DNA from 3 places in the Xanthomonas tesorieronis genome. Region 3 is predicted to be linked to each of the others. Evidence: predicted binding sites of a transcription regulator. Region 3 holds the regulator's gene; each other region holds the start of a gene.
What was found. Region 3 encodes FliA, which starts transcription of late flagellar genes. Its sites were predicted from a motif close to TAAAGTTTNNCNNNCNNNGGCCGATAA; they were not measured.
Positions count from the first base shown of each region.

Region 1 (7,874 bases), 1.7 Mb from region 3:
ACCGGCGCGGCCGCAGCTGCGCGTGCGGCCCCGCTCGGGTAGGGTGGTGCGGTATCCGCACTGAGGGGAAAGCGCATGTCCGTTTCGAAGTTGTCCGTTGCCTGCCTGGCGCTCGCGCTGGGCCTGCCATCGCTCGTCGCAGCCGCCGACCGCGTCACCGGCCAGGCGTTCGCCACGCGCTCGGAAGTGATCGCGCCGCACGCGATGGCCGCCACCTCGCAGCCGCTGGCCACGCAGATCGCGCTGGACACGATGAAGGCGGGCGGTTCGGCGGTGGATGCGGCGATCGCCGCCAACGCCGCGCTCGGCCTGATGGAGCCGACCGGCAACGGCGTCGGCGGCGACCTGTTCGCGATCGTGTGGGATCCGAAGACGCACAAGCTGTACGGTTACAACGGTTCGGGCCGTTCGCCCAAGTCGCTGACCCTGGCCGAGTTCCAGCGCCGCGGCTTGAAGGACATTCCGCCGACCGGGCCGCTGCCGGTGTCGGTGCCGGGCGCCGTGGACGGCTGGTTCGCGCTGCACGAACGCTTCGGGCGCAGACCGATGGCGCAGAACCTGGCGCCGGCGATCCGCTACGCGCGCGAAGGCCATCCGGTGGCCGAGACCATCGCCTATTACTGGGACCGCTCGGTGCCGCGACTGTCGCAGTACCCCGGCTTCAAGGAGCAGTTCACCATCGACGGCCATGCGCCGCGCAAGGGCGAACTGTGGAAGAACCCGAACCTGGCCAATACGCTGCAGCAAATTGCCGACGGCGGCCGCGACGCGTTCTACAAGGGGCCGATCGCGCGCACCATCGACGCCTATTTCAAGGCCAATGGCGGCTTCCTCAGCTACGACGACCTGGCCAGCCACCATGGCGAATGGGTCGAGCCGGTCAGCAGCAACTACCGCGGCTACGACGTGTGGGAATTGCCGCCCAACAGCCAGGGCATCGCCGCGCTGCAGATGCTCAACATCCTGGAGGGCTACGACTTCTCCAAGATCCCGTTCGGCTCGGCCGAGCACATCCATCTGTTCACCGAGGCCAAGAAACTGGCCTTCGCCGACCGCGCGCGCTTCTACGCCGATCCGGCGTTCCAGCCGGCGCCGCTGGCCAAGCTGATCTCCAAGGACTATGCCGCGCGGCGGCGCGCGCTGATCTCGATGGACAAGGCGCTGAAGGAAGTGCAGCCGGGCACGCCGAAACAGCTGGAGGAAGGCGACACCATCTACCTCACCGTGGCCGATGCCGACGGCATGATGGTGTCGCTGATCCAGTCAAACTACCGCGGCATGGGCAGCGGCATGGCGCCACCGGGGTTGGGTTTCATCCTGCAGGACCGCGGCGAGATGTTCGTGCTGAAGAAGGATCATCCCAACGGCTACGCGCCGGGCAAGCGCCCGTTCCAGACCATCATCCCGGCGTTCGTGACCAAGGACGGCAAGCCGTGGCTGAGCTTCGGCGTGATGGGCGGGGCGATGCAGCCGCAGGGCCACGTGCAGATCGTGATGAACCTGATCGATTTCCACATGAACCTGCAGGAAGCCGGCGACGCGCCGCGGATCCAGCACGAAGGCTCCACCGAACCGACCGGGCAGGCCACGGCGATGAGCGATGGCGGCGAGCTGAATCTGGAAACCGGGTTTTCCTACGATGCGATCCGCGCGCTGATGCGCAAGGGCCACCGCGTGATCTTCGCCGACGGCCCGTATGGCGGCTACCAGGCGATCGCCCGCGACCCAGCCAGTGGCGTGTACTACGGCGCCTCGGAAAGCCGCAAGGACGGGCAGGCCGCCGGCTACTGAGTCGGCGCCGCGACGGTTACGTGGACGGCGCGCGTGCAGTGGCCGGCAGTGCGGCCCGCGTGCTCATTCCTGCGCGCGCTCCGCTTCGCTGCGCGTGGGGGCCTGCGCCGCCTGTTCGCGCGCGATCCACGCCTCGATCATGTGCCTGGCGTGTCGATCGCGGTGGCGTTCGCGCGTGTACTCGGCGTCCAGCACGCGGTACAGCGCAACGATCACCAGCACCATCAGCACCGCGAACGGCAGCGCGGCGATGGTGATCATGCCTTGCAGCGCGTCCAGGCCCCCGGCCAGCAACAACACCGCCGCGATCAACGCCACCGCCACGCCCCACACCAGCTTGCGTCCCAGCGGCGGATCGCCGGCCTCGTCGGTGGACATGCTGGCCAGCACCAGCACCGCCGAGTCGGCCGAGCTGACGAAGAAGATCGTCAGCAGCAGCAAGGCCACGCTGGACAGCAGCAGTGAGCCGGGTAGGCTGTCGAACAGGGTGAACAGCACCGTCTCGTAGCCGTTGCCCAGCGCCTGCAGCATGTCGACGTGGCCGAACAGCTGCGCCCACAGCGCCGCGCCGCCGAACACCGAGAACCACACGAAGCCGAGCAGGGTGGGGGCCAGCACCACGCCCACCACGAACTCGCGGATGCTGCGCCCGCGCGAGACCCGGGCGATGAACGCACCGACGAACGGTGCCCAGGCGATCCACCAGGCCCAATAGAAAATGGTCCATTCGGCCACCCACTTGCTGCCGGAGAACGGCGACATGCGCAGGCTCATCGTCACCAGCTGGTTGAGATAGGAACCCAACGTGGTGGTGAAGGTGTCGAAGATGAAGCCGGTCGGACCCAGCACCAGCACCGCGGCCAGCAACAGCGCGGCCAGCGCCAGGTTGAAGTTGGACAGCCACTTGATGCCGCGCTCCACGCCGCTGGCGGTGGAGGCCATGTACAGCACGAAGGCCACCGCGATGATGCCCATCTGCACCGGGATGCTGGCCTGCACGCCGACCACGCGTTGCAGGCCGGCGGCGATCTGGATGGTGCCGAAACCCAGCGTGGTGGCCACGCCGATCGCGGTGGCCACCACCGCAGCGATGTTCACCGCGTTGCCGATCGCACCGCGGTGGTGGCGGCCGATGACCGGCTGCAGCATGTCGCTGACCAGTCCGCGGCCGTTGCGGTTGTACTGGAACCAGGCCATCGCCAGGCCGATCAACGCGTAGATCGCCCACGGATGCAGGCCCCAATGGAAGAACGCGTAGCGCATCGACGCGCGCGCCGCCTCCATGCTTTGCGGCGGCAGGCCTTCCGGCGGCTTGAGGAAGTGCGAGATCGGCTCGGCCGCGCCCCAGAACACCAGGCCGATGCCCATGCCGGCGGCGAACAGCATCGACAGCCAGCTGGCGCGGGAGAAATCCGGCTCGGCATCCTCGCCGCCGATGCGCAGATGGCCGAAGCGGCCGAAGGCCAGATACAGCATGAAGGCCAGGGTCAGGAACACCACCAGCAGGTACATCCAGCCGGCGCCGCGGATGACCTGGGCCAGTGCCGCCTGCACCACGTCGTCGAACGGACCGGGTGCGACGCCGGCGATCAGCACCAGCAAGGCCACCTGCGCGATGGAAATACGGAACACCATGCAGCAGCGTCTCCGGGCAAGGAATCGAGAGGAAGCGCGCCGTCCTTGCGGCAAGGCCCAAGGGCAGGCGGCGCGCAGCGGTTGCCGGTCTGGAATCGCTGCAGCGGCAGCGAAGGGCGATCGCGACGAAGTCGGCAACGATACCGGGCGTATCGTCACGGGACCGTTATGGTGCGTTGCGTTGCGCGCCGCAGGCGTGTGAATTCAGGGGTGTTCCGGCAGTCAAACAAGCCCGGGCGCGCAGCCGATTCCAGTGGGTTCCCACAAGCAAAGCCGCCCCTTCACGATGCTGTCCGCAGCCATCGGCGGTGATCCTTGCCGTCGCGGCGCGGCCGCAGGCGGCTGAATCGCTAAGAGCCCGGGCATGACGCCGATCCCGGTTGCGCGCCTGCCCGCTCAGGTTGCGCGGAGGCGGCCGATACCATGGCGAAGAATTCCTGGAGGGTGAAGACGATGGCGTTGTTCACACGCAGCCCGGACGCCGATGCCGGGCATGCCGCGGCCTTGCCGGACGCACCGGTAGCGTTGCTCAGGCTGGATCAGCTAGGACGCGTGAGCGCCGTCAACCGTGCAGCGCTGGACCTGCTTGGCGTACACGTCGAGGCCTTGCTGGGCGAACCCTGCGCGGCGGTATGGGGGCTGCCGCTGGCGGCGCTGGTCGGCAGCGAGGGCAGCTGGCTGGCCTCGAACGACGATCCGGCGCGGCGCGTGCGCTACCAGCGCGATCGCGACGGCGACGGATGGCTGCTGTCGCTGCCGCATGCGGAAACCGCCGCACTGCTGCGCGACGTCGCCCTGCTCGGCGCCGGGCAGCCGCAAGGCGCCATCAGCCCGGCCTTGCAGGCGCTGGCGCAGCGGCTGCAGGCCGGTGCGCAGGCGCAGACCTTGCTGGACCGGGTCGGCGAGCGCCTGACCGGGTGCGACCTGGATCTGGGGCTGAGCACCCCGCTGTCCGCGCAGGAAACCGAGGCGATGGCCGGGCGGCGCCTGTCGGCCGGCTTCGGCAATCTGGCCGAGGCGATCCGCCAGGCGGTGGCGCTGTCGCTGCAGATCGCCGCCGACGTGCCGCATGTGGTCGCCGAGAACGACGCGCTGGCGCAGCAATCGCAGACCCAGATGGAGGCGTTGCAGACGGTGGTGGCGACCACCCGGCGGCTGCTGCAGGGGCTGCACGAAATGGACCAGGAGCTGCGCGCGGTGATCGCGGTGGCGGCCAGTGCCGACGACAGCGCGCGCCAGGGCGCGGACGCGGCGCGTGCGCTGAGCCAGGCGATGCGCGAAGTGGAGCGGCGCTCGGCGCGCGCCAACGAGGTCATCGAGGTGATCGACGCGGTCGCGTTCCAGACCAACATCCTGTCGATCAACGCCAGCATCGAGGCGGTGCATGCCGGCGCCGCCGGGCGCGGCTTCGCCGTGGTCGCCAGCGAGATCCGGCGCCTGGCCGAGCGTGCCGCCGCCGCCGCGCGCGACGTGCGCGTCATCGTCGGCGAGACCAGCAGCGCCTTGCACGACAGCGCCGCTTCGGCGCAGCACACCGAGCAGGTGCTCGGCGGCATCGGCCAACTGCTCGGCCGCGCCAGTGCGGCCATGGAGACCGTGGCCACCCGCGTCGCCGCGCAAGGCGAGGAGATCGGCGGCATCGATCGCGCGGTCGAGCATGTGGTCGGGCTCAGCCGCAGCAACCTGGACCATGTCGCGCGCGTGGTCGAGCGTAGCGCGGCATTGGCCGCGGGCAGCAGCACGCTGCACGACTGCGTGGGCCTGTTCCGCTTGCCGGCCGATCCGATGCAGCAACCGCGGCACGCGCGCATCCGCGAACTGGCGACGTCGACCGCCGGCAGGATCGGGCAGGCGCTGGCCGATGCGGTTGCGCGCGGCCGCATCGGCGAGGAGGCGCTGTTTTCCACCGACTACACGCCGATCGCGGGCATCGATCCGCCCAAGTACCGCACCGCCTTCGACGCGTTGTGCGACGAACTGCTGCCGCCGCTGCAGGAACCGCTGCTGGCCGCGCATCCATGGATCGTGTTCGCGATCTGCGCCAACCCGGATGGCTACGTGCCCACCCACAACCTGCGCTTCAGCCAGCCGCTGAGCGGCGACCGCGCCCGCGACCTGGTCGGCAACCGCACCAAGCGCATGTTCACCGATCGGGTCGGGCGCAGCGTCGGCCGCCATACCCAGCCCTATCTGTTGCAGGTGTATCGGCGCGACACTGGGCAGATCCTGTTCGACCTGTCGGTGCCGGTGTACGTGCGCGGCCGCCACTGGGGCGGGCTGCGCGTGGCCTACGTGCTGGAATGAGCGTCGCGGCGGACGCCGCACAAAAAAACGCCACCGGGGTGAGCCGGCGGCAGGGAGAGAGAGACGTCGTTCTTGTGGAGCCCAGGCTAGGCGCGGCATTTCGCCGGGGTTTGCCGCAACGGCGCGCGCGCGTGGCAGCGCTGACAAGAAGCGGGCCGGGTTGTGCGCCGATTCAGCTGCGCGCGGTTGGCGGCCGGCGCAGAAACGGGTCTAATAGCCGCAGAAGCGGGGGTACCGTCGGCGCAGGCCGCGGTTGAGACAGTCCCTTCGAACCTGATCCGGTTGATACCGGCGTAGGGAAGCTTCGCAAGCCTGGTCCGTGCGCGTTCGCGCCGGGCCGTGCCCGCGCCGCCGCTTCGTCCGTGATGCGAGTTCGCTCGCAACCGCCCGCACTCGCTGCAGGCTCTCAGAAATAGGACGAATGCCGATGAATGCCGTACCCAGCCCGTTGCCGCAGCAGGCCGATACCCTGTCCGAGTCGGTGACCCGGCCGATCCCCGGTTCGCGCAAGATCTTCGTGCCGGGCTCGCGTCCGGACCTGCGCGTGCCGATGCGCGAAATCCAGCTGACCCGCACCCCGACCCTGTTCGGCGGCGAAGACAATCCGCCGGTCACCGTGTACGACACCTCCGGGCCGTACACCGATCCGGACGCGACCATCGACCTGCGCGCCGGCCTGGCGCCGCTGCGCGCGCGCTGGATCGCCGAACGGGGCGACACCGCGGCGCTGGCCCAGCCCAGTTCCGATTTCGGCCGCGGCCGCGCGCACAACGCGCGGCTGGACGCGGTGCGCTTTCCGGCCCGGCACCTGCCGCGGCGCGCGCTGGCCGGCGCCAACGTCACCCAGATGCACTATGCGCGCCGCGGCATCGTCACGCCGGAGATGGAGTTCGTGGCGATCCGCGAGAACCAGCGGCTGGAGGCGGTGCGCGATGCGCTGCTGCGCCAGCAGCATCCCGGCGAGGCGTTCGGCGCCAGCATCCAGCACGTCATCACCCCGGAGTTCGTGCGCGAGGAGATCGCCCGCGGCCGCGCCATCCTGCCCAACAACATCAACCATCCGGAAAGCGAGCCGATGATCATCGGCCGCAATTTCCTGACCAAGATCAACGCCAACATCGGCAACAGCGCGCTCAGCTCGGGCATCGCCGAGGAAGTGGAGAAGCTGGTGTGGTCGATCCGCTGGGGCGGCGACACGGTGATGGACCTGTCCACCGGCAAGCACATCCACGAGACCCGCGAGTGGATCATCCGCAATTCGCCGGTGCCGATCGGCACGGTGCCGATCTACCAGGCGCTGGAAAAAGTGGATGGCCGCGCCGAGGAGCTGACCTGGGAGATCTTCCGCGACACGCTGATCGAGCAGGCCGAGCAGGGCGTGGACTACTTCACCATCCACGCCGGGGTGCTGCTGCGCTACGTGCCGCTGACCGCCAAGCGCGTCACCGGCATCGTCTCGCGCGGCGGCTCGATCCTGGCCAAGTGGTGCCTGGCGCATCACAGGGAGAATTTCCTCTACACCCACTTCGAGGACATCTGCGAGATCATGAAGGCCTACGACGTGGCCTTCTCGCTGGGCGACGGGCTGCGCCCGGGGTGCATCGCCGATGCCAACGACGCGGCGCAGTTCGGCGAGCTGGAAACGCTGGGCGAACTGACCAGGATCGCGTGGCAGCACGACGTGCAGACCATGATCGAAGGCCCCGGCCACGTGCCGATGCAGTTGATCAAGCAGAACATGGACAAGCAGCTGCGCGAATGCGGCGAGGCGCCGTTCTATACGCTGGGCCCGCTGACCACCGACATCGCGCCCGGCTACGACCACATCACCTCGGCGATCGGCGCGGCGATGATCGGCTGGTTCGGCACCGCGATGCTGTGTTACGTGACGCCGAAGGAGCACCTGGGCCTGCCCAACCGGCAGGACGTGCGCGACGGCATCATGGCCTACAAGATCGCCGCGCACGCGGCCGACCTGGCCAAGGGCCATCCCGGTGCGCAGGTGCGCGACAACGCGCTGTCCAAGGCGCGCTTCGAGTTCCGCTGGGACGACCAGTTCCATCTCGGCCTGGATCCGGAAAAGGCCAAGGACTTCCACGACGAGACGCTGCCGAAGGACGCGCACAAGCTGGCGCATTTCTGTT
Region 1 is NZ_CP162490.1:1,066,809-1,074,682, forward strand. Features, by position in the region: gene ggt (gamma-glutamyltransferase) at 76-1,791, shown strand; gene AB3X08_RS04600 (BCCT family transporter) at 1,855-3,426, opposite strand; gene AB3X08_RS04605 (methyl-accepting chemotaxis protein) at 3,880-5,730, shown strand; TPP riboswitch at 5,948-6,048, shown strand; gene thiC (phosphomethylpyrimidine synthase ThiC) at 6,158-7,874, shown strand, end outside.
Region 1: a site for FliA is predicted at 3,822-3,848, ahead of AB3X08_RS04605 (methyl-accepting chemotaxis protein). Genes of this name have one in related genera too.

Region 2 (7,874 bases), 1.5 Mb from region 3:
CGACCACGGCCGGATCGTCGAAATGCGCGTGGAAGCTGTCGCGCAGCGGCGGGCCGATCCAGGCGCGCAGCGCGTCCGGCCCCGGCACCGGCTGGTGCAACTGCTCGAACGCATGCGCGATGCTGCCGACGATGCCGATCTCCGAATCGACCAGGGTGCCGTCCAGGTCGAAGAACAGGGTGGGCGCGCTCACGCGCCGCGCGCCTGCAGGGCGGCCACCGCCGGCAGGGTCTTGCCTTCCAGGAACTCCAGGAACGCGCCGCCGCCGGTGGAGATGTAGCTGACCTGCTCGGCGATGCCGTACTTGTCGACCGCGGCCAGGGTGTCGCCGCCGCCGGCGATGGAGAACGCAGGCGAGGCGGCAATGGCGCGCGCCAGGGTTTCGGTGCCGTGACCGAACGCGTCGAACTCGAACACGCCGACCGGGCCGTTCCACACCACGGTGCCGGCCTTGGCGATCAGCTCGGCGTAGTGCGCCGCGGTCTGCGGGCCGATGTCCAGGATCAGGTCGTCGTCGGCGACGTCGGCCAGCGCCTTCACCGTGGCCTCGGCATCGGGCAAGAACTGCTTGGCCACCACCACGTCGGTGGGCAGCGGGATCGCCGCGCCGCGCGCATTGGCGTCGGCGACGATCTTGCGCGCGGTGTCGAGCAGGTCCGGCTCGCACAGCGACTTGCCGACCGGATGGCCGGCCGCGGCGATGAAGGTGTTGGCGATGCCACCGCCGACGATCAGCTGCTCGACCTTGTTGACCAGATTCGACAGCAGTTCCAGCTTGGTCGAGACCTTGCTGCCGGCGACGATCGCCAGCAGCGGCTTGGCCGGGTGCTCCAGCGCCTTGGCCAGCGCGTCCAGCTCGGCCATCAGCAGCGGGCCGCCGGCTGCCACCGGGGCGAACCGGATCACGCCGTGGGTGGACGCCTGCGCGCGGTGCGCGGTGCCGAACGCATCCATCACGAACACGTCGCACAGCGCCGCATATTTCTTCGCCAGCGCCTCGTCGTCCTTGCCCTCGCCGACGTTCATGCGGCAATTCTCCAGCAGCACGATCTGCCCGGGCTGCACCTCCACGCCGTCGACCCAGTCGCGCAGCAGCGGCACCTCGGTGCCGAGCAGCGCGGTCAGCCGCGCGGCGACCGGCGCCAGCGAATCGGCCTGCGTCCACACGCCTTCCTTGGGCCGCCCCAGGTGCGAGGTCACCATCACCGCCGCGCCCTGTTCCAGCGCGCGCTTCAGCGTCGGCACCGAAGCCAGGATGCGCTGCTCGGACGTGATCTGGCCGTTGTCGTCGATCGGCACGTTGAGGTCTTGCCGGATCAGCACACGCTTGCCGGACAGGTCGAGGTCGGTCATTCGCAGGATGGGCATTGTCGGTTGCTCGCTATCGTGGGGTTGCTGAGGAAAGAGGATGCGGTGCGCAGCCTGGGCGCGGCGGTCGGAACGCCCGCTTTAGGCGCGCTGGCGCCAGCGCGCGCGGGCGGGGCCGAGGCGGCCATTGTCCGGTGTCGGCCGCGCAGCGGCAAATCGAGACATCGCGCAGCGGGTGGCGCAGCGCAGCGGCCCGCGCAAAACCCCGCGCGCATCGAGGCTCGCCACGCCGCAGCAGGCGCGTGGCGCGGCAACGCCGGCGACGCCGGCGACGCTCAGTCCGCGCCGGGCGCGACCGGCTTGCGCAACAGGCTGACCGCGAAACCGACCACGATCAGCGCGCCGCCGACCAGCAGCGCCCACAGCAGCCAGGTCTTCCAGTCGCGCGGCGCGGCCGGCGCCTGCAGCGCCGCGGCACCGGCCAACGGGGTCGCCGCGCCGAGCGTGGCCGTGGCTGGCGTCCATTGCGGGCCGCGTTGTGCGCGCAGCGCCTGCAAGGTGGTCGCCAATGGCGCGGCAGCGCGCTGGGTGCGCGCGCTGCCGGCAGCCAGCGCGTACGGCGGCACGCCCTGGGCCAGGAAGATCAGCGTCTCCGGCTGATAGCCCAGGCGCAGCGCCGGCCGCTGCTTGCCCGGGTCCTGCGTGGCCAGCAGCCGCCAGTAACGGTCGCGCACCGGCTGCGCCAGCGCCTGCGGCGGCGAGCGGCCGGCGCCAGTGCCGACCTGGTAGGCCACCCACGGCCCGGCCCGGTCCTGCCATGGCGCCTCGGCGTTGTCGCGGCTCTGCACGCGCCATTCGATCGCGCTGTTGCCGGGCAGCGCGATGTCGATCTGCGCGACCGGATAGCGGCCGGGCGATACGAAGTCGAAGCTGTGCTGCGCCGGATCGGCGTGCAGCGCGTCCAATTGCTGCCAGTGCCAGTCGGCGGCGACCGGTGCCGGCGCCAGTTCGGCCTCCACCCCGGTCAGCGCCGGCAGCGGCGGCGGCGACAACGGCAGCAGGCGCAGGTAGCGCACCTTGCGATCGATGGCGATGCGCAACTGCTGCAGGCGCTTGCCCTGGTTGGCCAGGTCGACCAGGGTCGCCTCCGGCACCAGCAGATCCCAGTCGCGCAGATCGTCGCTGGCCTCGACCCGGTAGCGCGCCTGCCGCGGCTGCGTATCGGCCGCCCACTGCAGCGACAGCGCGCGCAACGGCTCGCGCAACGCGCTGGCATCGATCAACCAACCGGCGTCGGCGCTGGTCGCGCCGCCGCTGGCAATGCGCGTGCGGATGCGGCGCACGCTGCCGTCGCTATCGCGCTCGGCGATCAGCTCCAGGTTGTCGGCACCGCCAGCGGCCACGGCCGGCAGCGGGAACCAGGGCAAGGGCTGCCGGCGCGGCGCACTCTCGGCCTGTTCGGCCGCGAACACGGCCGCCGGCAGCGGGTCGCCAGCCGCGTTGAACACCTCCACGTCGCCCAGCGACGCGAGGTGCGCGCTGCGGTACACCGCATCGTCGAGCTGCACGCGGTAGGCGCCGGCCGCCGGATCCTGCAGGGTCAGCGGCCATTGCTGCGCATAGTCGTCGCGCTGGCTGGCGGCGACGCCGACCAGCGGAACCAAGGCCAGCAGCATTGCCGGAAGGATCAGGCGTTTCATGGATGGGCCTCCTCGGCCGGTTCGGTGGCGCGCGGCGGTGCAGGCGCGAAATAGCCGACCACGGTGCACAGCAGGCCGTAGGCGATGAACGAAGCGATGCCGGCGACATTGCCGAGGTTGCCGCGATCCACCAGCAACAGCTTGCCCAGCACCACCGCCATCAGCAGCGCACCGGCCAGCCACAGGCCGCGCTGGCCGCGGCGCGAGCCGAGCACCCAGCCGAGCACGCCGAGCACGCTCCACACCACGGTCAGGCTGGTCTGCGCCACGCTGGCAGACAACAGCGACGCCCACGGCACCGGCGCCCAGTAGTGCACCGCATGCAGGGTCACGCTGGTGACCCACAGGAATCCGACAGCGGCCAGCAATTGCAGGCGCTGCGCCCGCAACAGCGCCGGCGCGGTCGCCGACCACAGCCAACGCGCGGCCAGCGCCACCGCCAGCAGCTGACTCAGTTCCAGCGGATTGAGCAGCGGCACCCACGGCAGCGGCGCGCTGGCGCCGGGCACGCACAGCGTCCACAGCCAGGCCAGGCCGAGCAGGCCGAAATAGCTGCCCTGCAGCGCCGTGCGGCACCGGTCGAACTCCGCCCCCAGCGGCGCGGCCAGCCACGGCCAGCGCAGCAGCGACAACGCCGCCACCAGCAGCCATGGCGCCAGCAGCAAGGCCCATTGCCAGCCCTCGGCCAGGGCGAAGTGCTGCGCCAGCCAGATACCGAGCAGGGACAGCACCGACGGCCACACCAGCCACCAGGCGAATTGCGCCGCCCGCGCCACCCAGCCGCCGCTGCCGCGCAGGCAGATCAGGCTGCGCACGCCGAGCACCGCGAACAGCGTCCAGGCCCAGGCGCCATGCCCGGCGAACGGCTGGCCGTGCGCTTCGGCCTGCAGCAGCGCCAGCGGCAGCGCCAGCAGCAGCCCAACGAGCGTGGTCGTGGCCAGCGCGCGCGCCGGCCAGCGGCGCTGCGCCTCGGCGGCCAGCCAGCCGCTGAGCGCGACGAACGCCAGCAACACGTCGGCCTGCGCCGCGGACGCGACGAAGTGTTCGATCTCGGAGACACCGATCCCGCACCACCACGCCAGGCCCCACAGGTAGTACACCAAGGCCGGCGCATTGGCGCCGGCGCGGCGATAGCTCCAGGCGCTGGCGAAACCGGCCAGGGCCAGTAGAGCACCGCTCATGAAGGTGGCATTGACCACCGCCGTGGTGACGCTCCAGGCAACGGCCTGCGCCAGCACGAGGCCGACCGCCGCGGCCAGTTGCAGGCCGGCGCCGGTGACCTGCGGCAGCCAGCGCCGCTGCCGCAAGCCCAGCCACACCAACGCCGCGCCTTCCAGCGCGAAGATGCTGGCGGTGGCGCGCGCGGACAGCGCCAGCGGCACCGCCAGCGTGGCGAAGCCCACCGCCAGCAGCGCATAGGCGTGGCCGAGCACCGCGAAGCGTTCGCGCCGGATCAGCGCCGCGGCCAACACCGCATACACCGCCGCCAGGCCCAGCGCGCACAGCGCCAGCGGCAAGCCCTCGCCGCGCAGCAGCCCGGCCTGCAGCGAGAACGCGACCAGCGGCGTGCCGAACACCAGGCTGCCGTCGATCAGGTTGCCGCGCGTGGCCGGCTGGCGCCGCGCGTACAGGATCGGAATCAGCAGGTAGAAGGCGAAGAACAGCAGCAGGAACGGCTCGGTGCTGGCGAACTTCGCCGGCTGGTACTGCAGCGCGCCCCACAGCGTGCCGATGCCGAAGGTGAAACCGAACCCGAGCAGGTTCAGTACCCGCCACGGCCGGTACCAGGCGATCGCGAACACCGCCGCGTTCAATACCGCGTAGTAGGAGAACAGGCCGACATGGTTGCCGCTGCCGGTGGACAGCCAGATCGGCGCCAGGAATCCGGCCAGCGTGGCCAGCACGGCCAGCGTGCGCGATTCCTGCACGACCGCCAGCACGCACATGCTGGCCACCAGCACGATGCTCAGCGCGAACGCGGCGCTGGCCGGAATCAGCCCCGACAGCTTGAACGCGGCGAACACCGTCAGCAGCAACACCCCGATCGCGCCGCCCTGCAAGGCCAGCGCGAAGCTGCGCTTGCGTTCGCGCTGGCGCCAGCCGAAGCCCAGGCCGCCCAGCGCCGCGGCGGCGATGCCGGCGTAGCGCAGTTCGATCGGCATGCGCAGCCAGCCCTGGTCGCCGGCGTACTTCAGCAGCGCGGCGACGCCGGCCAGCAGCACCAGCATGCCGATCTTCACCGGCACGTTGCCTTCGGTGAACCAGCGCTTGGTGCCGGCCAACAGCCGCTCGATCGGATCCGGGCCGCGCGGTGCCGGCGGCAATGGCGCGGCGACGGGGTCCGCGGCCGCGTTCGCGCTGGCGGTCGGCGCGACGAACGGCGGCGGAAGCGGCGGTGGCGTGGGCGCTGTCGGGGCGGCAGCCGCGGCCACGACGAACGGACGATCCTCCACGCCATCGTCCGCGGCGAACGGCGCAGCGCTCTCGGCTTCGGTCCAGACGTCATCGGCGTCGCTGGCTGCGTCGAAGCGGGACGCGGCGTGCGCGGGCTGCGGCGCCGCGCCGCGCAGTTGCGCCAGTTGCAGTTCCAGCGCCGCCACGCGCCGGCGCACGCCGGCCAGCGCCACCAGCATCACGATGATCAGGATCGGCACTGCCAATACCGCCACCACCACCAACACGATCAACGCTTCCATCCGCACTCCATGCCCAAGCCGGCACGGCGCTGGGCGGCGTACCAATGATCCGGCGGCGCCGGTCCTGGGGCAGATGGTAGACGAGTTCGGCCTCGCCGCCATCGTGCCGACGGTGGCGCAACCCAGGCGCGGCAAGGCATTCGGGCAATGGAAGCCGGCGCGATCGGCGCTAAAGCCGGTGCATTTGCGGCCGCTACCTCCCTTATCCCACGTTGCGTCCGCTGTTCCCTCCCCTCCCACCGACGGCACCCATGAACCTGCCAGCCAAGCCCACCGAAGCGGGAATCGACGACCACATCCGCTCCGTGGTCGGCCTGTCCGATCAACTGCTCGGACAGCTGCGGCGGTCGTTGCAGCGCATCGACGAGATCAACCGCACCACCCACGTGATCTCGATGAATGCCCGCATCGAATCGGCGCGGATCGGCCAGGCCGGGCGCGGCTTCAGCGTCATCGCGCAGGAAATGGACGTGCTGTCGCGGCGCGTCGCCGATGCCACCCAGGACTTGGACAAGGTCGCCGCCAGCACCAGCGCCGACATGCGCCACACCCTGCAGCGGCTGGAAGACGACGTGCGCCGCACGCGCCTGAGCGAACTGGCGCTGAGCAACATCGACCTGATCGACCGCAACCTCTACGAACGCAGTTGCGACGTGCGCTGGTGGGCGACCGACGCGGCCATCGTCGCCGCCGCGCGCCCCGGCCGCGGCGACGACGAACTCGCCTACGCGTCGCGGCGCATGGGCCAGATCCTGGATTCGTACACCGTCTACTTCGACCTGGTGCTGGCCGGCACCGACGGCCGCATCCTCACCAATGGCCGGCCGCAGCAGTACGCCTCGGCCGGCAGCGACGTCTCCGGGCAGGCCTGGTTCGAAGACGCCACGCGCACCCGCAGCGGCGAGGAATTCGGCTTCCAGGACGTGCATGCCAGCACGCTGGCCGATGGCGAACGCGTGCTGGTGTATTCGTGCACGGTGCGCGACGGCGGCCGCGTCGACGGCCGCGTGCTGGGCGTGCTCGGCATCGTGTTCCGCTGGGACGCGTTGGCGCAGACGGTGGTGCAGCGCACGCCGCTGTCGGAGCAGGAATGGGGCCGCAGCCGGGTCTGCATCGTCGACCAGCGCGGCCAGGTCCTGGCCGATTCGGCCGGGCGCATGCTGCAGGACCGGATCGAATTCCAGGGCCGCGACGCGCTGTTCAAGCAACCGCGCGGCGCCGTGCTGAGCGATCTCGACGGGCGTCCGCATTGCATCGCGCATGCGGCCTCGCCCGGCTACGAAACCTATCGCACCGGCTGGCATTCGCTGATTCTGCAGGCGCTGTAGCGCGCCGCGCGCGCGGGTCGGCCAACGCTCAGCGCTGACCGACCTGGATCACCACCTTGCCCTTGGCGCGTCCGCTCTCGACGTAGGCCAGGGCCTGCGCCGCCTGCTCCAGCGGGAACACCCGATCCAACACCGGCGTGATGACGCCGGCCTCGATCAGCGCACCGATCTCACGCAACTGTTCGCCGTTGGCGGTCATGAACAGGAACGCGTAGTCGACGCCGTGCCGCCTGGCCTTCCTGCGGATGCCGCCGCTCAGCAGGCGGATCGCCTGCCGCAGCGGCCATGCCAGGCCTTGTCGCACGGCGAAGTCCGGGTCCGGCGGGCCGGAGATGGAAATGAGCTTGCCGCCGGGCTTGAGCACGCGCAGGGATTTCTCCAGCACGTCGCTGCCCAGGCTGTTGAGGACCACGTCGTAGTCGCGCAAGGCGGTCGCGAAGTCCTGCGTCCGGTAGTCGATGACCAGGTCGGCGCCCAGCGCCTTGACCCAGCCGACATTGCCGGTACCGGTGGTGGTCGCGACGTAGGCGCCGAGGTGCTTGGCGAGCTGCATGGCGATGCTGCCGACGCCGCCGGAGCCGGCATGGATCAGCACCTTCTGTCCCTTCTGCAGCCGCGCCGTCGTGACCAGGGCCTGCCACGCGGTCAGCGCGACCAGCGGCACCGCGGCGGCTTCTTCCATGCTCAACCTGGCCGGCTTCAATGCCAGCGCACTTTCCTTGACCGCGATGCGTTCGGCGAAGCTGCCGATGCGCGTGTGGTCGGGACGCGCATACACCGTGTCGCCCGGCTTGAAGCCGCGCACGCCGGTCCCGACCCGCAGCACCACGCCGGCCAGGTCG
Region 2 is NZ_CP162490.1:1,212,464-1,220,337, reverse strand. Features, by position in the region: gene AB3X08_RS05230 (HAD-IA family hydrolase) at 1-193, opposite strand, end outside; gene AB3X08_RS05225 (phosphoglycerate kinase) at 190-1,368, opposite strand; gene AB3X08_RS05220 (DUF3999 domain-containing protein) at 1,644-3,008, opposite strand; gene AB3X08_RS05215 (DUF2339 domain-containing protein) at 3,005-5,704, opposite strand; gene AB3X08_RS05210 (methyl-accepting chemotaxis protein) at 5,956-7,032, shown strand; gene AB3X08_RS05205 (NADP-dependent oxidoreductase) at 7,061-7,874, opposite strand, start outside.
Region 2: a site for FliA is predicted at 5,875-5,901, ahead of AB3X08_RS05210 (methyl-accepting chemotaxis protein). Genes of this name have one in related genera too.

Region 3 (7,874 bases):
GACGTAGTCGCCTTCCTGCTGCGCCGACAGGCGCACGTGGCCGCCGCGCGGCTTGCCGGTGGCTTCGCGCAGCGCCGGCGTCTCGATGCCGTGATCGATCGCGTTGCGCACCAGGTGCACCAGCGGATCGGCCAGCGCCTCGACCAGGTTGCGGTCCAGTTCGGTGTCGGCGCCGATCAGTTCCAGGTCCACTTCCTTGTTGAGGGAGCGGGCGACGTCGCGCGCGACCTTGGGGAAGCGCGAGAACACCTTGCCCACCGGCTGCATGCGGGTGCGCATCACCGCCGATTGCAGGCGCGAGGTGGCGATGTCCAGGCTGCTGACCGCGCGATCCAGTTCTTCGTCGCGCAGGCGCACGCGCAGGGTCTTGAGCCGGTTGCGCGACAGCACCAGTTCGCCGATCAGGTTGACGATCGCGTCCAGGCGCTTGGTGTCCACGCGCACGGTGTGTTCGGGTTCGGCGGCCTTGGCCGGCGCCGCGGCGGGCTTGGCGCTCGGCACCGGCCGCGGCGCGGCGGCCGGCACCGGTAGCGCGGCCGGCGCGGCGCCGCCGTGCAGCTGGTCGAGCAGCGCTTCGAATTCGTCGTCGTCGATGAGGTCGCTGTTGCCGCCCGCGGCCGGCGCCGGCGCCGCCGCGGCAGGCTTGGCGCTGGGCGCGGCGGTCTCTTCGCCGCTGGTGGCGAACTGCGCGATCAGCTGCTGCGGCGCGCGCGGCGGTTCGTTGCCGCTGCCGAACGCGTCAAGCATCGACTGCAGGTAGTCCAGCGACTGCTGGGCGGCGTCGAAGTGCCGCGCCTGCAGGGTGGCCTGGCCGGCGCGGGCCTGGCCCAGGGTGTCCTCGGCGGCGTGGCACAGCTCGACCATCGGGGTGATCGCCAGAAAGCCGGCGCCGCCTTTGAGCGTGTGGAAACCGCGGAACACCGCGTTGAGCTGGTCGCTGTCCTCGGGTGCCTGCTCCAGCGACACCAGCTGCTCGCCGAGCCGGTCCAGGATTTCCTGGGCCTCGATGATGAAGTCGGCAGCGATGTCGTCGGGCACGGCGCTCATCGGATTACAGCCCCAGTCCGGACAGAAGGTCGTCGGCGTCGTTCTGCGACACGCCGTGGCGGTCCAGTCCGGCCAGCGCCGGGCCGGCCAGGCTGCCGTCGGGTTTCTTGTCTTCCTTCGGCGGCAGGCCGAGCGCGCCGAACCCCTCGTGCACGCGGCGCACGATGGTCGCCACGCGGCGGATGATCTGCCCGGTCAGGTCCTGGAAGCTCTGCGCCAGGGCCATCTCGGTGAGGTTGTGGCGGATCTTGTCGAGGATCTCGCCCTGGTCGCCGGTCAGGCCGCCGGCGCGCAGCTGGTCGGCCAGCGCGCGGCATTCCTCGGCCAGGTCCAGGGTGCGGTGGCTGGCCTGCTCGGTCATCGCCACCACGTGGTCCAGGCGCGAGCAGGCGTCGTCCAGCTCGCCGGCTTCGGTGGGGATGGTGGGCAGCTCGCCGAGCGCCTGGCCCAGGTCGCGCGCCAGCCGGCTCAGGCCCTGCATCATCGGCCGCGTGCGCCAGGCGGCGAGCGTGTCGATTTCCTTGCGCCAGGCGGCTTCGTCGCCACGCTCCAGTGCGTCCAGCGCACCTTGCAGGCGTTCGATCAGGGCGCTGCGTTCGGCGGTGGCTTCCATCAGGCGGTCGCTCCCAGGCGTTCGAAGATCTTGCCCAGCTTCTCCTGCAGCGTCTGCGCGGTGAACGGCTTGATGATGTAGCCGTTCACGCCGCACTGCGCGGCCTCGATGATCTGCTCGCGCTTGGCCTCGGCGGTCACCATCAGCACCGGCAGGTGCTTGAGCTTGTCGTCGGCGCGGATGTTGCGCAGCAGATCGATGCCGGTCATGCCGGGCATGTTCCAGTCGGTGACCACGAACTCGAACGGTGCCGAGCGCAGTGCCGCCAGCGCACTGTTGCCGTCTTCGGCCTCTGCAGTGTTGGTGAAGCCCAGATCGCCGAGCAGATTCTTGACGATGCGCCGCATCGTCGAGAAATCGTCCACGATCAAAATCCGCATGTTCTTGTTCACCGCTAACTCCCTTGGGTCTTATTCTTCGTCTTCCAGGCCGGCGTCCGCCGCTTCGAACGCTTTCAAGCGTCCGCGCAAGCGTACCGTGGCCTGGCCGTGGATCTGGCAGACGCGCGACTCGCTGACACCGAGCACCGCGCCGATTTCCTTCAGGTTCAATTCTTGTTCGTAGTACAGCGACAGGACCAACTGCTCGCGCTCGGGCAGCTGCGCGATTGCCTTGCCCAGTTCGCGCCCGAACTCGCTGCGCTCCAGCATCTGCTGCGGATTGGGCCCGCCCTTGGCGATGGTGTCCAGTTCGCCGTGGTCTTCGACCCGCGACTCCAGGCTCAGCACCTGGCCGCGCGCGGCATCTTCCATCAATCGCAGGTATTCGGGAAGCGGCATGTCCATCGCCGCGGCCACTTCGTTGGCGGCGGCGGCGCGGCCGGTGCTCTGCTCGATCTTGCGGATCGCCGAGGCGGCGTCGCGGGCACGGCGGTGCACCGAGCGCGGCACCCAGTCGCCGCGGCGGATCTCGTCGATCATCGAGCCGCGGATGCGGATCGAGGCGTAGGTCTCGAACGAGGCGCCCTGGTCGGCGTCGTAGCTGCGCGAGGCCTCGATCAAGCCGATCATGCCGGCCTGGATCAGGTCGTCGATCTCCACGCTGGCCGGCAGCCGCGCCGCCAGGTGGTGGGCGATGCGCCGCACCAGGTCCGAATGCTGGGCGATGTAGTCGTTGGAACTGTTGCGCTGCACGGCGCGGTAGTGGGCGGCGGCGTTCATGCGGCGACCCCCCGCTGGATGATCCGTTCGACGAAGAACTCGACGTTGCCGCGCGGCACGGTCGGCGCCTGCCAGCGCGCGGTGCGGCGGGCGATCTCGGCGATCGCCTGCGCTGACGGGCTGGACGGGTAGGCCTTGACCACCGGCTGCTGGCGCTGCACCGACAGGCGCAGCCAGTCGTCCTGCGGCACGCAGCCCAGGTAGTTCAGCGACACGTCGCCGAGGAACTTCTCGCAGACCCGGCTCAGCTTGTCGTACAGCAGGCGGCCTTCGTTGAGGTCGCGGACCATGTTGGCCACGATCTGCACCCGGTCCACGCCGCGTTCGCGCGACAGCACCTTGATCAGCGCGTAGGCGTCGGTGATCGAGGCCGGCTCGTCGCAGACCACCACCACCGCGTCCTGCGCGGCCTGGCAGAAGGTCAGCACGCTGTCGGTGATGCCGGCGGCGGTGTCGATGATCATCACGTCCAGCTCGCGCTTGAGCTCGGAGAACACGTTGACCAGGCCGACGTGCTGGGCCGGCGGCAGCTCGGCCATGTGCCGGCGGCCGGAGGCGGCGGGCACCACCATCAGTCCGTTGGGCATGTCGACCAGCACCTCTTCCAGGGTGCAGCGCCCGGCGACCAGGTCGGCCAGGGTGAACTTGGGGGTCAGCCCGAGCAGCACGTCGACGTTGGCCAGGCCGAGGTCGGCGTCCAGCAGCAGGGTGCGCTTGCCCATGTCGGCCAGCGCCATCGACAGGTTGACCGAGATGTTGGTCTTGCCGACGCCGCCCTTGCCGCCGGTCACGGCGATCGTGCGCACCGGGCCCAGCGGTTCGCTGCGCGTTGCCGACAGGGGGAAGGCATTGGTCAGATTGGCGTAATCACGCGACGGCATGGTTCTGCTCCGGAGTACAGGGCTTATCGGCAGCGCGCCGCAAATCTTCAAGGCGCAATACCAGGCTGGCGGCGTTGGCGCGGTGCAGGTCGTCCGGCACGCGCTGACCATCGGTCACCCAGGTGATGGGAAGCCGGTGGTCCGCGACCACCGACAGGGCACTGCCAAACCGCCCGGTTTCATCCAGCTTGGTCAAGATCACCCCCTGCGGATCGGCGCCGGCAAACCGGCGCACCACCTCGTCCAGGTCGGAGAAATGAGCGTTGGCAGGGAGTACTAGCAAGGACCGGACCACTCGCGAGGCGCGCAGCCAGTGCAGCTGTGCGGCCAGGGCGCGGTCGCGCTGGCCCATGCCGGCGGTGTCGATCAGCACCAGCTTGTAGTCGCGCAGGCGCTCCAGCAGTTGCTGCAGGGCGGCATCGCTGTCGGCCTCGTGCACGGCGATGCCGAGCTGGCGGCCGTAGCTGTGCAGCTGTTCGCGGCCGCCGACGCGGATGGTGTCGGTGGTGACCAGGGCCACGTCGCGGGCGGCATGGCGCTCCAGGAAGCGCGAGGCCAGCTTGGCGATGGTGGTGGTCTTGCCGGCGCCGGTGGGGCCGATCAGGGCGATCACGCCGCCTTCCTCGATCGGGTCCAGCGCGGCGATCGGCAGGCGCTTGGACAGCAGCCCCAGCATCAGCCCGCGGCCGCGGTGCAGCTCCAGGTCGGCGGGGATCTGCATCACCACGTCGCGGGTCAGGCCGCTGTCGAAGCCGTAGTCGTCCATCAGCTCCAGCGCCTGGGCGCGAACCGGCGAGCCGCGCAGGCGTTCGTCGGTGAGCCGGTTCATCTCGCGCTCGATCATCTGCCGCATCAGCGCCAGTTCGTCGCGCAGCTGAGTCAATTGTTCGTCGTTCTGCGCGGCGGGGAAGTTCGGTACCGGCGCCAGCGTCGGCGGCGCCGGGATCCCGGCGCTGGCCGCAGGCGCAGCGGCCGGCGGCGGCGCGACGTTGGCGGCGCTGGGCGCGGCGGCCGGGGTCAGCGACACGGCGGCGATGTCTTCGAGCCAGGCCGGCACCTCGGCGGCGACCGCGACCGCGGCGGAAGCGGCAGCCGGGGCGGGGAACGGGCTGGGCATCGGCACGCTGATCGGCGCGTTGCGGAACACGTCCTCGGGAATGCGGAATTCGGCGAACGGCGCGTCGGCGGCCGCCGGGGCAGGGGCCCGCGGCGCGGCGGCGGGGCGGCTCGGCGCCGGCGCGGTGCCGGCGGGCATCGCCGAGGCGGCGATCGCGGCGGGCTGGGTCAGCGGCCGCGCCGGCGCGGCCTGCGCCATGCTGGCGGTGCCGCCGGCGCTGGCCGGGGCGCGGCGCTCGCTGATCGCGGCCATCATCGCCATCGCCGGGTTGGCGGCGGCCTTGGCCGCGCGCGGCGCCGGATTGGCGGCCGACACCTGCAGCCGCGGCGCCGCCTCTTCCGGGCGCGCCGCGTCCAGCGCCTGCTGCACCAGGGCTTCGTCGTAGTTGCTGGCGGCGACGATCTCGATGCCCTCGTCGGTGCGCCGGTTGGACAGGATCACCGCATCCGGGCCGTGCTCGTCGCGGACCATGCGGAACGCGGTGCGCATGTCGGGGGCTACGAAGCGTTTGATCTTCATGGGTGGAAACCGGGATTCGGGAGTGGGGATTGGGGATTGGTCGCGGATGCCGCCGTTACGTGGCTGGTATCCGGTCGCCTTGCTCTGCTTGTCTTCGATCGCTTCATTGCCGTCTCTCTCCGCTCGCCGGGTCCGCTGTTGCAAATCCCGAATCCCAAATCACCAATCCCTGCCTGTCAGCTGATCGTCCCGACCAGCTTCAGCCGCTTGTCTTCCGGCACCTCGCTGTAGGACAGCACCGACAGCGCGGGGACGCTGTGGCGGACCAACCGGGCCAGCGCGGCGCGGACTTGCGCCGGGACCAGCACCACCGCCGGCTCGTTGCGCGCTTCCTGCTTGCTGACGCACTCGGCCAGGCTCTGGTGCAGTCGCTCGGCCAGGCCGGGTTCCAGCGCGGCACCGTTGCCTTGGGTAGAGTCCTGCAAGACACGTTCCAATTGCGGGGCCAGGGTGAACACCGGCAGTTCCGGGGCCATGCCGGCGATTTCCTGGACGATGAAGCGGCCCAGCGCATTGCGTACCGCCGCGGTCAACGCGCCGGGTTCCTGACTCTGCGGAGCGTGCTCGACCAGCGCCTCGACGATCTTGCGCAGCTGCCGCACCGGGATCTTCTCGATCAGCAGGTTCTGCAGCACGCGCACCACCACCGACAGCGGCAGCGCCTTCGGGGTGAGGTCCTCGACCAGCTTCGGCGCGCTCTTGGCCAGCGTGGCCAGCAGCTGCTGCACCTCTTCATGGCCGAGCAGTTCCGGGGCGTGCTCGCGGATCAGGTGCGACAGGTGGGTGGCGATCACCGTGGCCGGATCGACCACGGTGTAGCCCATGGTCTCGGCCTGGGCGCGCTGGTGCGGCTGGATCCAGATCGCGTCCAGGCCGAAGGCGGGGTCCTTGCCGGCGATGCCGTCGATCTTGCCCAGCGCGCCGCCCGGGTCCAGCGCCAGTTCGCGGTCGGGGTGGATGTCGGCGGTGGCCACCGGCACGCCGTGCACCAGCAGGCGGTAGGCATTGGCCGGCAGTTCCAGGTTGTCGCGGATATGCACCGGCGGCACCAGGAAACCGATGTCCTGGGTCAGTTTGCGGCGCACGCCCTTGATCCGCGCCATCAGCTCGCCGCCCTGGGTCTTGTCCACCAGCGGGATCAAGCGGTAGCCGACCTCCAGGCCCAGCGGGTCGATCGGGCGCAATTCGTCCCAGCCCAATTCGGCATTGGCCTGCGCGCCGGCCGTGGCGGCCTGTTGCGCCGGGTCGGGCTTGGCTTCTTCCGGCAGCAGGCTGCGCTTCCACATTTTCCAGGCCAGCAGGCCCAGGATCAGCGCCAGCGTCAAGAAAGCGACGTTGGGCATGCCCGGGACCAGGCCGACCAGGCCCAGGATCGCCGCGGCCACCGCCAGCGCTTTGTGCTGGCCGAACACCTGGCCCATCATCGAGGCGCCCATGTCCTGCGAGCGCGAGGCGCGGGTGACCAGCATCGCCACCGCTGAGGACACCAGCAGCGCCGGCAGCTGCGCCACCAGGCCGTCGCCGATCGACAGCAGCGTATAGGTGGACGCGGCCTGCGCCACCGGCATGCCGTGCTGCAGGACGCCGACCGCCATGCCGCCGATCAGGTTGATGAACAGGATCAGGATGCCGGCGATGGCGTCGCCGCGGATGAACTTGCTGGCGCCGTCCATCGAGCCGTAGAAGTCGGCTTCCTCGCGGACTTCCTCGCGGCGGGCCTTGGCTTCCTCGCGGGTCAGCAGGCCGGCGTTGAGGTCGGCGTCGATCGCCATCTGCTTGCCGGGCATGGCGTCGAGGATGAAGCGCGCGGTCACTTCCGACACGCGCCCGGCGCCCTTGGTGATGACCACGAAGTTGATGATGGTCAGGATCGCGAACACCACGATGCCGACCGCGTAGTTGCCGCCGATCACGAACTGGCCGAAGGCCTCGATGACCTTGCCGGCGGCGCCGTGGCCGTCCTGGCCGTTGATCAGGATGACGCGGGTGGAGGCCACGTTCAGCGCCAGGCGCAGCATCGTGGTCATCAGCAGCACGATCGGGAAGATGCTGAACTCCAGCGGCCGCTTCACGTAGACCACCGCCAGCAGCACCATCAGCGAAATGGCGATGTTGAAGGTGAACAGGGCGTCCAGCACCGGCGCGGCCAGCGGCACCACCACCATCGCCAGCATCGCCATCACGATCAGCGGCGCGCCGAGACCGTGCTTGATCATGTCCATCATCTTGCGCGTGTTCATTTGCGCGGCGGGCTGGCTCATGGCTTGCTCCCCGGGCCGAATTCATCGACCTCCAGCGGCGGCAACGGCGGCATCGGCCCGCTGCGCCAGGCGCGCAGTTGGTACACGTAGGAGAGGATCTGCGCCACCGCCGAATACAGTCTCACGGGAATTTCCTTGCCGAGTTGCCCTTCCCGATACAAGGCGCGTGCCAAAGGTGGCGCAGACACCACTGCGACGCGGTGCTGCTCGCCGAGTTCGCGGATGCGGAAGGCCAGTTCGTCCACGCCCTTGGCGACCACGGTCGGGGCGCGCATG
Region 3 is NZ_CP162490.1:2,718,380-2,726,253, reverse strand. Features, by position in the region: gene AB3X08_RS11655 (chemotaxis protein CheA) at 1-1,047, opposite strand, end outside; gene AB3X08_RS11650 (protein phosphatase CheZ) at 1,052-1,660, opposite strand; gene cheY (chemotaxis response regulator CheY) at 1,660-2,052, opposite strand; gene AB3X08_RS11640 (RNA polymerase sigma factor FliA) at 2,071-2,820, opposite strand; gene AB3X08_RS11635 (MinD/ParA family ATP-binding protein) at 2,817-3,701, opposite strand; gene flhF (flagellar biosynthesis protein FlhF) at 3,688-5,337, opposite strand; gene flhA (flagellar biosynthesis protein FlhA) at 5,514-7,598, opposite strand; gene flhB (flagellar biosynthesis protein FlhB) at 7,595-7,874, opposite strand, start outside.